One region of the Mesorhizobium sp. GW821-FHT07A06 genome, then DNA from elsewhere that is predicted to be linked to it. Evidence: predicted binding sites of a transcription regulator. Region 1 holds the regulator's gene; the other holds the start of a gene.
What was found. The regulator PhoB, encoded in region 1, activates phosphate uptake and scavenging genes when phosphate is short. The targets are predictions, from matches to a motif close to TGTCATNNANCTGTCAT.
Positions count from the first base shown of each region.

Region 2: the regulator PhoB is predicted to act here: its motif matches at 2,198-2,214, upstream of AC07SZ_RS11475 (PhoX family protein).

Region 1 covers NZ_JBWKRC010000005.1:492,256-497,287, reverse strand. Annotated here, with positions in the region: gene AC07SZ_RS19590 (ROK family protein) at 1-1,199, shown strand, start outside; gene phoB (phosphate regulon transcriptional regulator PhoB) at 1,396-2,085, opposite strand; gene phoU (phosphate signaling complex protein PhoU) at 2,105-2,812, opposite strand; gene pstB (phosphate ABC transporter ATP-binding protein PstB) at 2,839-3,642, opposite strand; gene pstA (phosphate ABC transporter permease PstA) at 3,639-4,490, opposite strand; gene pstC (phosphate ABC transporter permease subunit PstC) at 4,494-5,032, opposite strand, start outside.
Region 2 covers NZ_JBWKRC010000003.1:212,789-217,820, forward strand. Annotated here, with positions in the region: gene AC07SZ_RS11470 (hypothetical protein) at 1-42, opposite strand, end outside; gene AC07SZ_RS11475 (PhoX family protein) at 132-2,135, opposite strand; gene AC07SZ_RS11480 (hypothetical protein) at 2,408-2,953, shown strand; gene AC07SZ_RS11485 (response regulator) at 3,053-3,715, opposite strand; gene AC07SZ_RS11490 (sensor histidine kinase) at 3,712-5,032, opposite strand, start outside.

The sequences.
Region 1 (5,032 bases):
CCATGGTGATTGCGGCCGTGCGCCGGGCCGGCCAACCGTCGCGCACCGAGATCGCCGCGACCACCGGCCTCAGCCATTCGACCATATCGGCGATCTCTTCCGACCTGATCGGCGAAGGCATCCTGGCCGAGGGCAAGCCGAGCGAGGCCGGTGCGCTCAAACGCGGCCGGCCACAGGTCGGCCTCGGCCTCAACCCGGAGGCCGCGGCCATCATGACCGTGGTGCTGTCGCTGAATTTCCTGTCCGTCGCCGTCATCGACTATGCCGGCCAGGTGATATCGGAGGAACAGCGCCGGCTGGACACGCTGACCATGTCGCGTGAGGCGCTGATCGGTGAATGCGTCGCCATTGTACGGCGCCGCCTCGAGGATCCCGATATCGACGTGCGCAGCGTCGCCCGCATCGCACTGGCGATCCAGGGCATCACCGACACCGAGGCCAGGGCCATGCTGTGGTCGCCGATCACGCCGCAGACCGATATCGCCTTCGCCGACATACTGGAAGCCGAGTTCGGCATCCCGGCCACCATGGAGAACGACTGCAACATGATGGCCGTGGCGCTGCGCTGGCGCGACCCCGAACGCTACCGCGACGACTTCATCGCCATCCTTTTGTCGCACGGCATCGGCATGGGCCTGGTGCTGAAGGGCGAGTTGTTCACCGGCACCCATTCGTCGGGCGGCGAGTTCGGCCACATGATCCATCGGCCAGGCGGCGCGCTCTGCCGATGCGGGCGGCGCGGGTGCGTCGAGGCTTATGCCGGCAACTACGCCATCTGGCGCAATGCCAGGCAGCTTGGCGAGGACACCGAGCCGGTCGCCGATGTCAGCGATGCGCAGATGCGGGCGCTCGCCGCCACGGCACGTGAACGGGCCGGGCCCGAGCGCGAAGCCTATCGCAAGGCCGGGGAAGCACTGGGTTACGGCCTCGGCAGCCTGTTCGCGCTGATCGATCCCGCCCCCGTGGCCATGGTCGGCGTCAGCGCCGCCGCCTTCGACCTGATCGAGCCGGCATTGCGCGAGGCGATCGCCCAGACCGCTGGCGGCCAGCACTCGAAATCGATTTCGTTCGACACCGAACCGAACGAGCTGCCCCTGATCCGCGAGGGCTGTGCCATGCGCGCACTGACCTTCGTCGATCAGGAAATCTTCGCGCCGGGCGTGCAGGCGAGAGGGAGTGCTGGGAAGAATGTGGCTTGAGCGAACGCCTGTGCCGATCCCACAGATCAGCGCTGGAGATTGGCCGAGCCCCCTCGAGGTCGTCATCCCTGGCCGGAGCAGGAGCGAAGCTCCGTCGCGGAGACCCTGGGATGACGAAGCCATAAGCTCTGAGCCAACACCAAATGCGTTCTATCCGGGAGCGGATGCAACCCGTCAACGCTTCCGCGCCAAGGACCTAATCCTCACGGATCGCGTAGCCTGCCCCACGGATGGTGCGGATGACGTCGGGCATGCGGCCATTGTTGACCGCCTTGCGCAGGCGGCCGACATGCACATCCACGGTGCGCTCGTCGATATAGATCGTCTCACCCCAGACATTGTCGAGCAGTTGGCTGCGCGAGAACACGCGGCCGGGATGGCGCATCATGAATTCCAGAAGGCGGAATTCGGTCGGCCCAAGCCGGATCTCGCTCTTCTTGCGGTAGACCCGGTGCGATTCACGGTCGAGCACGATGTCGCCGACCTTGAGCACGCTGGACAGCACTTCCGGCTTGGCGCGGCGCAGCAGCGCCTTGACGCGGGCCATGAATTCCGGCGTCGAGAACGGCTTGACCAGATAGTCGTCAGCACCGGTCGAAAGGCCGCGCACGCGGTCGCTCTCCTCGCCGCGCGCCGTCAGCATGATGATCGGCAGCCGTTCGGTCTCGGGCCGCATGCGCAGGCGCCGACAGAGTTCGATGCCGGACACCGCCGGCACCATCCAGTCGAGCACCAGAAGGTCGGGCACGTTCTCCTGCAGGCGGATTTCAGCCTCGTCGCCGCGCGGCACCACCTCGACCTGGTAGCCTTCGGATTCAAGATTGTAACGGAGCAGCACTCCCAGCGGCTCCTCATCCTCCACCACCATAATGCGTGGCGCGATCATCGATTGGTCACCTCTTGCGTCAAGCCGCCGGCGCCGACATCGCCGTCTCGTCCTGTTTGGGGCGGTTGGCGGGCAGTTGCGTGCCGGTCAGGACATAGTACGCGTTCTCGGCGATGTTGGTCACATGGTCGCCGATGCGTTCGAGATTCTTGGCGCAGAACAACAGATGCGTGCAAGCGGTGATGTTGCGCGGATCTTCCATCATGTAGGTCAGGAGTTCGCGGAACACCGACGTGTATTTGACGTCGATGCGTTCGTCGTCGGCGCGCAGCTTCGCAAGCGCGGCGGCATCGCGCGCCGCATACTCCTCGATCACGCCCTGCACCTGGATCAGCACCAGTTGCGCCATGGCGTCGATGGAATGCGACAGGTCGCGCGGCGTTGCGGCGAGACCGACGGTGCCGACGCGCTTGGCGATGTTCTTGGCAAGGTCGCCAATGCGTTCGAGGTCGCCGGCCATGCGGATCGACCCGACGACATGGCGCAGATCGTCGGCCATCGGCTGGCGCTTGGCGATCAGCGTGATGGCGCGATCGTCGAGTTCGCGCTGGCGTGCATCCATGATGGCGTCGTCGGAGACCACGCGCTGTGCCAGCGCATTGTCGGAATTCAACAGCGCCTTGGTGGCACCGCCGACCATCGAGCCGGCGAGATCGCCCATGTCGCTGATCAGCCTGCTGATCTGTCCGAGATCCTCGTCGAAGGCTGCGACTGTGTGTTCGGCCATGATCCTGGTCCTCGTAATGCGTGCGATCAGCCGAAGCGGCCGGTGATGTAGTCTTGCGTGCGTTTTTCGCGGGGCGACGTGAAGATCTTCTCGGTACGGTCGAATTCGACCAGTTCGCCCAGATACATGAAGGCGGTCTGCTTCGAGACGCGCGCCGCCTGCTGCATGTTGTGGGTGACGATGACGATCGTGTAGTCGGCTTGCAGCTCGTCGATCAGTTCCTCGATCTTGGCGGTCGACAGCGGATCGAGCGCGGAGGCCGGCTCGTCGAGCAGGATGACCTCCGGCTTCACCGCCACCGTGCGGGCGATGCACAGCCGCTGCTGCTGGCCGCCCGACAGGCTGAGGCCGCTGGCATTGAGCTTGTCCTTGACCTCCGTCCACAGGGCTGCGCGCTTCAGCGCCTGCTCGACACGGCCGTCCATCTCGGCCTTGCTGATCTTCTCATAGAGCCTGACGCCGAAGGCGATGTTCTCATAAATCGACATCGGGAACGGCGTCGGCTTCTGGAACACCATGCCGATCTTGGTGCGCAAAAGGTTGAGGTCCTGCGAGCGGTCGAGAACGTTCTGGCCGTCGAGCAGCACCTGGCCCTCGGCGGTCTGCTTGGGGTAGAGCTCGTAGATGCGGTTGAAGACGCGCAGCAGCGTCGACTTTCCGCAGCCGGAAGGGCCGATGAAGGCGGTGACGCTGCGCTCGGGCAGCGACAGCGTGATATCCTTCAGCGCCTTCGACTGGCCGTAGTAGAAGTTGAGGTTCTTGACCTCGATCTTGGCCTTGGCCGCCGCCTCGGCGGCGATCGTCATGTCTGGAGACAACATCTGGCTCATTTGTCCTCTCTGCGTCCTGTCAGGCTGCGCGCAAAGATGCTGAGCGCGAGAACCGTCAATGTGATTATGAGTGCGCCGGTCCAGGCCAGTTGCTGCCATTCCTCGTAGGGGCTGAGAGCGAACTGGAAGATGGTGACTGGCAGGCTGGCCATCGGCGCGTTGAGATTGCTGGACCAGAACTGGTTGTTCAGCGCCGTGAAAAGAAGGGGTGCGGTCTCGCCGGAGATGCGGGCAATGGCCAGCAATATGCCGGTGACGATGCCCGAAAGTGCCGCGCGATAGGCGACCGAACGGATGACCACCCAGCGCGGCGCGCCGATCGCGGTGCCGGCTTCGCGCAACGCGTTCGGCACCAGATTGAGCATGTCCTCGGTGGTGCGCACGACGACCGGGATGACCAGGATGGCCAGCGCGACGGCACCGGCGATCGCCGAGAAATGCCCCATCGGCCGCACCATCAGCTCGTAGACGAACAGACCGATGATGATCGATGGCGCCGACAGAAGAATGTCGTTGATGAAGCGCACCACGGTGGTGAGCTTCGAGAAGCGGCCGTATTCAGCCATGTAGGTGCCGGCCAGCACGCCGATCGGCGTGCCGACGATGATGCCGATGATGGTCATCACGATGCTGCCGTAGATAGCGTTGAGCAGGCCGCCGGCGTCACCGGGCGGCGGGGTCATTTCGGTGAACACCGACAGCGAGACCCCCGACAGGCCCTTGTAGAGCAGTGCGCCGAGGATCAGCGCCAGCCAGGCAAGGCCGATGCCGGCGGCGATGACGCACAGCGTCATCATCACGCCATTCTTGCGCTTGCGGCTTTGGTGAAGCGACGCGGCTGTCGACATCGGTCAGGCTCCCGTGCGGGCATCGATGCGCATCAGCATGTAGCGTGCGATGGCAAGGATCAGGAAGGTGATAACGAACAGGATCAGGCCGAGCGCGACCAGCGAGGAGGTGTAGAGATCGCCGACGGCTTCGGTGAATTCGTTGGCGATGGTCGCCGAGATGGTCGTTGCCGGCGCGAACAGCGACGTGCTGATGCGGTGGGCGTTGCCGATGACGAAGGTCACCGCCATTGTTTCACCAAGCGCGCGGCCGAGAGCGAGCATGACGCCGCCCATGATGCCTATGCGCGTGTAGGGAATGACGACCCGGCGCGTGACCTCCCAGGTCGTGCAGCCGATCCCATAGGCCGATTCCTTCAGCACCGATGGCACCGTATCGAACACGTCCTTGGTGATCGAGGTGATGAAAGGCAGGATCATGATGGCCAGGATCATCGCCGAGGTCAGCAGGCCGATGCCATAAGGAGGGCCGGCGAACAGGCCGTTCAGGCCCGGAATACCGTGGAACACGCTGATAATGAAAGGCTGCACCGTCGTCTGCA
Region 2 (5,032 bases), on a different contig from region 1:
GCCAGGCTTGAGCAGGCCACGATCATAGACTGACTTTGGCATGGCGGCGGTCTCCTGGGAGAGGAGTTAGGGCGCCATTCCTAAATTGCCAGTCTTTCCCGAGGCTTGAGCTTCGGGCCTTGGCGCCGAGATCAGACCGCGATCTTGCCGCCACCTTGCCTGGTGATGGCGACGACCGCAGGTCGCACCGGCATGTCGGGCTTGAAGTCGGGCCAGCGCGTCGACGGATCCTCGTAGTAGGACGGGCGGCCGAAGCCTTCCCAGTCCTCGCCGCCATCGCCGGGATGCTGGACGGCGACGAAGGCGGTCTGGTCGTCGGGCGCAAACAGCGGGCCGCACATTTCGGCGCCGATCGGCACACGGAAGAACAGTTTCGAGGTCGCCCGCGCGGCACCTTCCGTGTCGACCGCCCACAGGCCGTCGGTGCGCCCGGTGGCTTTCGGGCCCTGGCCGTCGGTGGCGACCCACAGGCGCCCGGCCGAATCGACCGCGCAATTGTCGGGCATGCCGAACCAGCCATTGGCCGTCGTCGCCGTCGAGAAGGTGGCGCCGACATCGGCCACTGAAGGATCGCCGCACTTCAGCAGCACTTCCCATTTGCCCTTTGCGGCCGTGAAATCGCCGTCGGTCTCGGTGATCTCGATGATGTGGCCGAAGGCATTCTCGGCGCGCGGGTTGGCCGCATCGACCTGGTCGGCCTTGCGCTTCGAATTGTTGGTCAGCATCACATAGACCTTGCCGTTGACGGCGTTGGGCTGGATGTCCTCGGGCCGGTCCATCTTTGTGGCGCCAAGCAGGTCGGCGGCACGGCGTGTCTCGATCAGCACGTCGGCCTGGCTGGCGAAGCCGTTCTCGGCCGTCAGCGGGCCTTGACCAAAGACGATCGGAAGCCAGTCCACCGTGCCGTCCTCGGCGAATTTGGCGACATGCAGCGTGCCGTCGTCGAGCAGGTCCTTGTTGGCCGCGCGGTCGCCGGCGTTGAAGGCGCCCTTGGTGACAAATTTGTAGACATAGTCGAAGCGCTCGTCGTCGCCGAGATAGAAGACGACGCGGCCGTCCTTGGCGACGATCGATTCAGCGCCCTCATGCTTGAAGCGGCCCATGGCGGTGCGCTTCCTCGGGATCGAGGTTGGATCGTTGACATCGACCTCGACGATCCAGCCGAAACGATTGGGCTCGTTCGGTTCCTTGGCCAGGTTGAAGCGGTCGTAATGCGCGCCCCATTCATAGGCGCCTTCGGGAATGCCGAGCCGCTTGTAGTTGGCGGCTTCCTTGTGGCCCTCGGGCAGTTCGCCGGAGAAATAGCCATGGATGTTTTCCTCGGCCATCACATAGGTGCCCCACGGCGTGACGCCGCCGGCGCAGTTGTTGAAGGTGCCGAACACCTTGGTGCCGGACGCGTCGGCATTGGTCTTGACGCGATCATGGCCGGCGACCGGGCCGGACAGCGCCATCTCCGTGGTGGAGGTGATGCGGCGATTGAGCTTGCCGTCGCGCACCACCTGCCATTTGCCGCCTTCCTTGCGGATCTCGACGATGGTGCCGCCATGCGCCGCCATTTCGACATCGACCTGCTCCTTCGAGAGCGGGGCGACTTCGGCCTTCTTCTTCCCGTCCTTCTCGACGATCGAAACGATGCCGGGGAACATCAGATGCGGGTTGGTGTATTCGTGGTTGACCACGAGCAGGCCGTGCTCGGCCGAGCCGTCGATCGGGATATAGCCGACATAGTCGTTGTTGTAGCCGAACTGCCTGGCCTGCGCCTCAGCCGACTGCTTTGTCGGGTCGAATTCCGGCGAATCGGCAAACAGCGGATCGCCCCAGCGCAACAGCACGTCGGCGTCATAGCCCGGCGCGACATGATGCTTGTCGTCGATGCCGGCCTCGAGCTCGTCGAACTTGAAGGCCGAGCCTTCCGCGGCACGGGCATCGTCCGCGGCGATCATGGCCAGCGGGCTGACGGTGGCGGCGATCGCCGAGACGGCGAGCGATCCCTTGAGGAACGCCCGGCGCGAGAACCGCGCGGCGATGATCTCGCCCATGGTGCGGTTGTCGGTCGGGTTGATGGCCGGTCCTTCGTTTTCCTCGAGCAGGCTGGTGCGGAATCGGGCGTCGGGGGAGCGATGTTCGGTCATGAGGGCCTCTGGCTTTCGAGTGGCTGGAGCTTCTGTCGCCTGTCGACCCCTACAGCCGGCTGATCACATTTTCGTGACATCATACCTGTTCCACCACTCCGCGCGAGGCAGTTGTCATCCATGACGTCGGACTTTGGTCCGGTCTTGCGCTTCCAAAGGTCCTGGGTGACAAACGCAACGGTCGGAGGTCGCTTCCGGTCAATACATCTTTCGGCGATGTTGCTGGTTGCAACGTTGGGGTGGGCGCGCCGGCTCAATCGACGGAGATCAGGATGAACGGATCGATCACGGCCCGTTGTTGCCGGCTGGCGCTCGTCTCCGCGGCCACGCTGCTGTTGACCATCGCCCCCTATCGAATCGCGCTGCAAGGCCCCGCCTCCGGGATCAATGCCGCTGTCGCACAGGCCGCCAAGGGCGGCAATGGCGGCGGCAACGGCGGCAACAGCAGCGGTAACGGAAATGGAAGCGGCGGCAGCGGCGGCAACAGCAGCAGTAACGGAAATGGAAATGGCGGCAACAGCGGCGGTGGCAATAGCGGCAACGGAAATGGAAACGGCGGCAATTCCGGAACAGATGGCGGTGATGATGGTGGCGGCAACTCAGGACCGGGTGCCAGCCAGAGCACCGGCACCAGCCATGTCAACGCCACGACCGGCGACAAGGTCAGCGTGGACGGCAGCAAGATCTCGGTCGAGCACCCCAACGGCATGACGGAAAAGATCGAGAACGGTCGTTTCAGCATGCGCGACGCGCTCGGCCGCACGATCATCGACCGTCGGGCCACGCCCGCCGATGTCAGGCGTCTCAAGGCCTTGTGAGGCCGGTCAACAGGCAACGATCAGCTTCACACCTCACCTCCGCCGCCCCCGGCGGAGGTGACCTCGTTTTGTCCGCCTCTCGCGCGGTTCCGCGATGGCCTACGCGCGGTTCCTGTCTCGGTCGCGCAACTCACGCATCATGAGGGCCGCCTCGGTTCGGTTTCGCACGTTGAGTTTTGACAGCACCCCGGTCATGTGGTGCTTGACCGTCTTCTCCTGCAGCTGCAGGCGCAAGGCAACCTCCTTGTTGCTGAGCCCCTCCGCCACCAACCGGAGGATTTCCGTCTGTCGTTCGGTCAGTTGCCGCAGCCGGTCCGCCTCGGCATTGGCAGGCTGCGGGGACTGCAGATCGGACAGCAGCCGCGCCGACAGCGTCGGTGAAAGATAGCTCTCGCCGGCCGCGACGTTGCGCAGGATGTCGGCCAGGGCGCGCGACCCGACACCCTTGAGGATATAGCCGTGCACCCCCGCATTCAGGGCCTTGGTGACATCGGCATTGGCCTCCGAAACGGTCAGCATGACGATCTTCTGGGCGGGGTTGTCGGCAAGGATGCTTGCAACCGCGGCCAAGCCGCCGCCCGGCATGGAGATGTCGAGCAGCAATATGTCGGGCTGCGCCGTCGAGGCGATGCGTTCGGCATCCTGCGCCGTCGCGCCTTCGCCGACGATCTCGAAGCCTCCGATCTCCGACAGGCTGCGCGTCACGCCTTCGCGAAACAGCGGATGATCGTCGACAATAGCGATTCGAATGACGCCAATCATGCTTGCTCCTCAACCGATAGACTGATTACCAATCGCGTGCCTTGTGCTCCGGTCAAGGTCTGGAACTGGCCACCAATGCTTTCGACCCGCTCCCGCAGGCCGGCCAGCCCCAGCCCCTCGACCCGCGCCGGATCGAAGCCCGGCCCGCTATCCGACACCTCTACAAAAAGCCGGCCATTCTTCATCCCGGCACGCACTGTCTGATCCTTGGCCCGCCCGTGGCGATACGCATTGTTCAGCCCTTCCTGCACGAAACGATAGATGCTGATCTTCTCGGATGCGCCGGGTTCGGGCAAATGCTTGGGCATGGTAAGCGTCACCGAGGTTCCCGTCCGGCGCTCATGTTCGTCGACGGCCAGCCGCAATATCTCCTTGGCGGCGGCCGTCTCTATCTGCGGCAGCACAAGGCCGGTGCAGATACCGCGTATTTCGCGCATGGCATCCTCCAGCGTCCTGCGGATCATCGCGACCTCGGCCGAACGGCTCTCGGTCCAATGGCCGTCGTCCGAAAATATCGGGCTGTCCATGCGTAACGCCGCCAGCGCCACCAGTTGCGCCGGTCCGTCATGGAGGTCGGCGCCGATCCGGCGCAGATATCTTTCGTTGAGTGCGGTGGCGCGGCGGGACGCCCGCTGCACACGCTGCCGCAAGGCGCTGTTTTGCGTCACCAGCTCCTGCAGCTCCGACACCTGGTGACGCAGCGCCCCTCGCTGATCGTCGATGGTGCGGCTGGCGCGCAGGACGATGCCCGACAGCAGCAGAAAGGCCGTCAAGGTGGTTCCGGCCACGACCAGCCAACTCGACAGCAGCGCGGAAGCCAGCGTGGCCTTGAAATCGCTGGCGACCTCGAAGAACTCGGTGACGGCCACCACATTGCCGGACCAGGGTTCGCGCACCGGATTGTAGATCTCCAGCAAGGGCGTGCCGACAGCCTGTTCCTTCGTTTCGTCTTCGTCGAACGTATCGAATTGGGCGGTGACGTTGCCCTGGAAGGCGGACCGCAGATTGTCGGTCAGATTGAAGCGGCGGCCGATCAAGGCCGCATCCTTGGCGTAGAGCACCGTGCCGTCGCGCCGCCAGAGCCTGAACGAAACCAGCCGCTTGCCGAGCGCGCCCTGGCCGAGCGTCTCGTCGAGCGCCTGCTTGACGGCCTCGCTGAGCTCTTCGCTCTTGCGCAGGTCCGGCAGCAGCGGGGCGATCACGCTGTCGACATAAAGCGCCGTCGTGGCGGCCGAATTGCGCATGACGCCGTCCCGGATCTGCGTCGTTACCCAGGCGCCGACCACGAGCATGACGGCCAGGAGGCCAAAGCCGCCG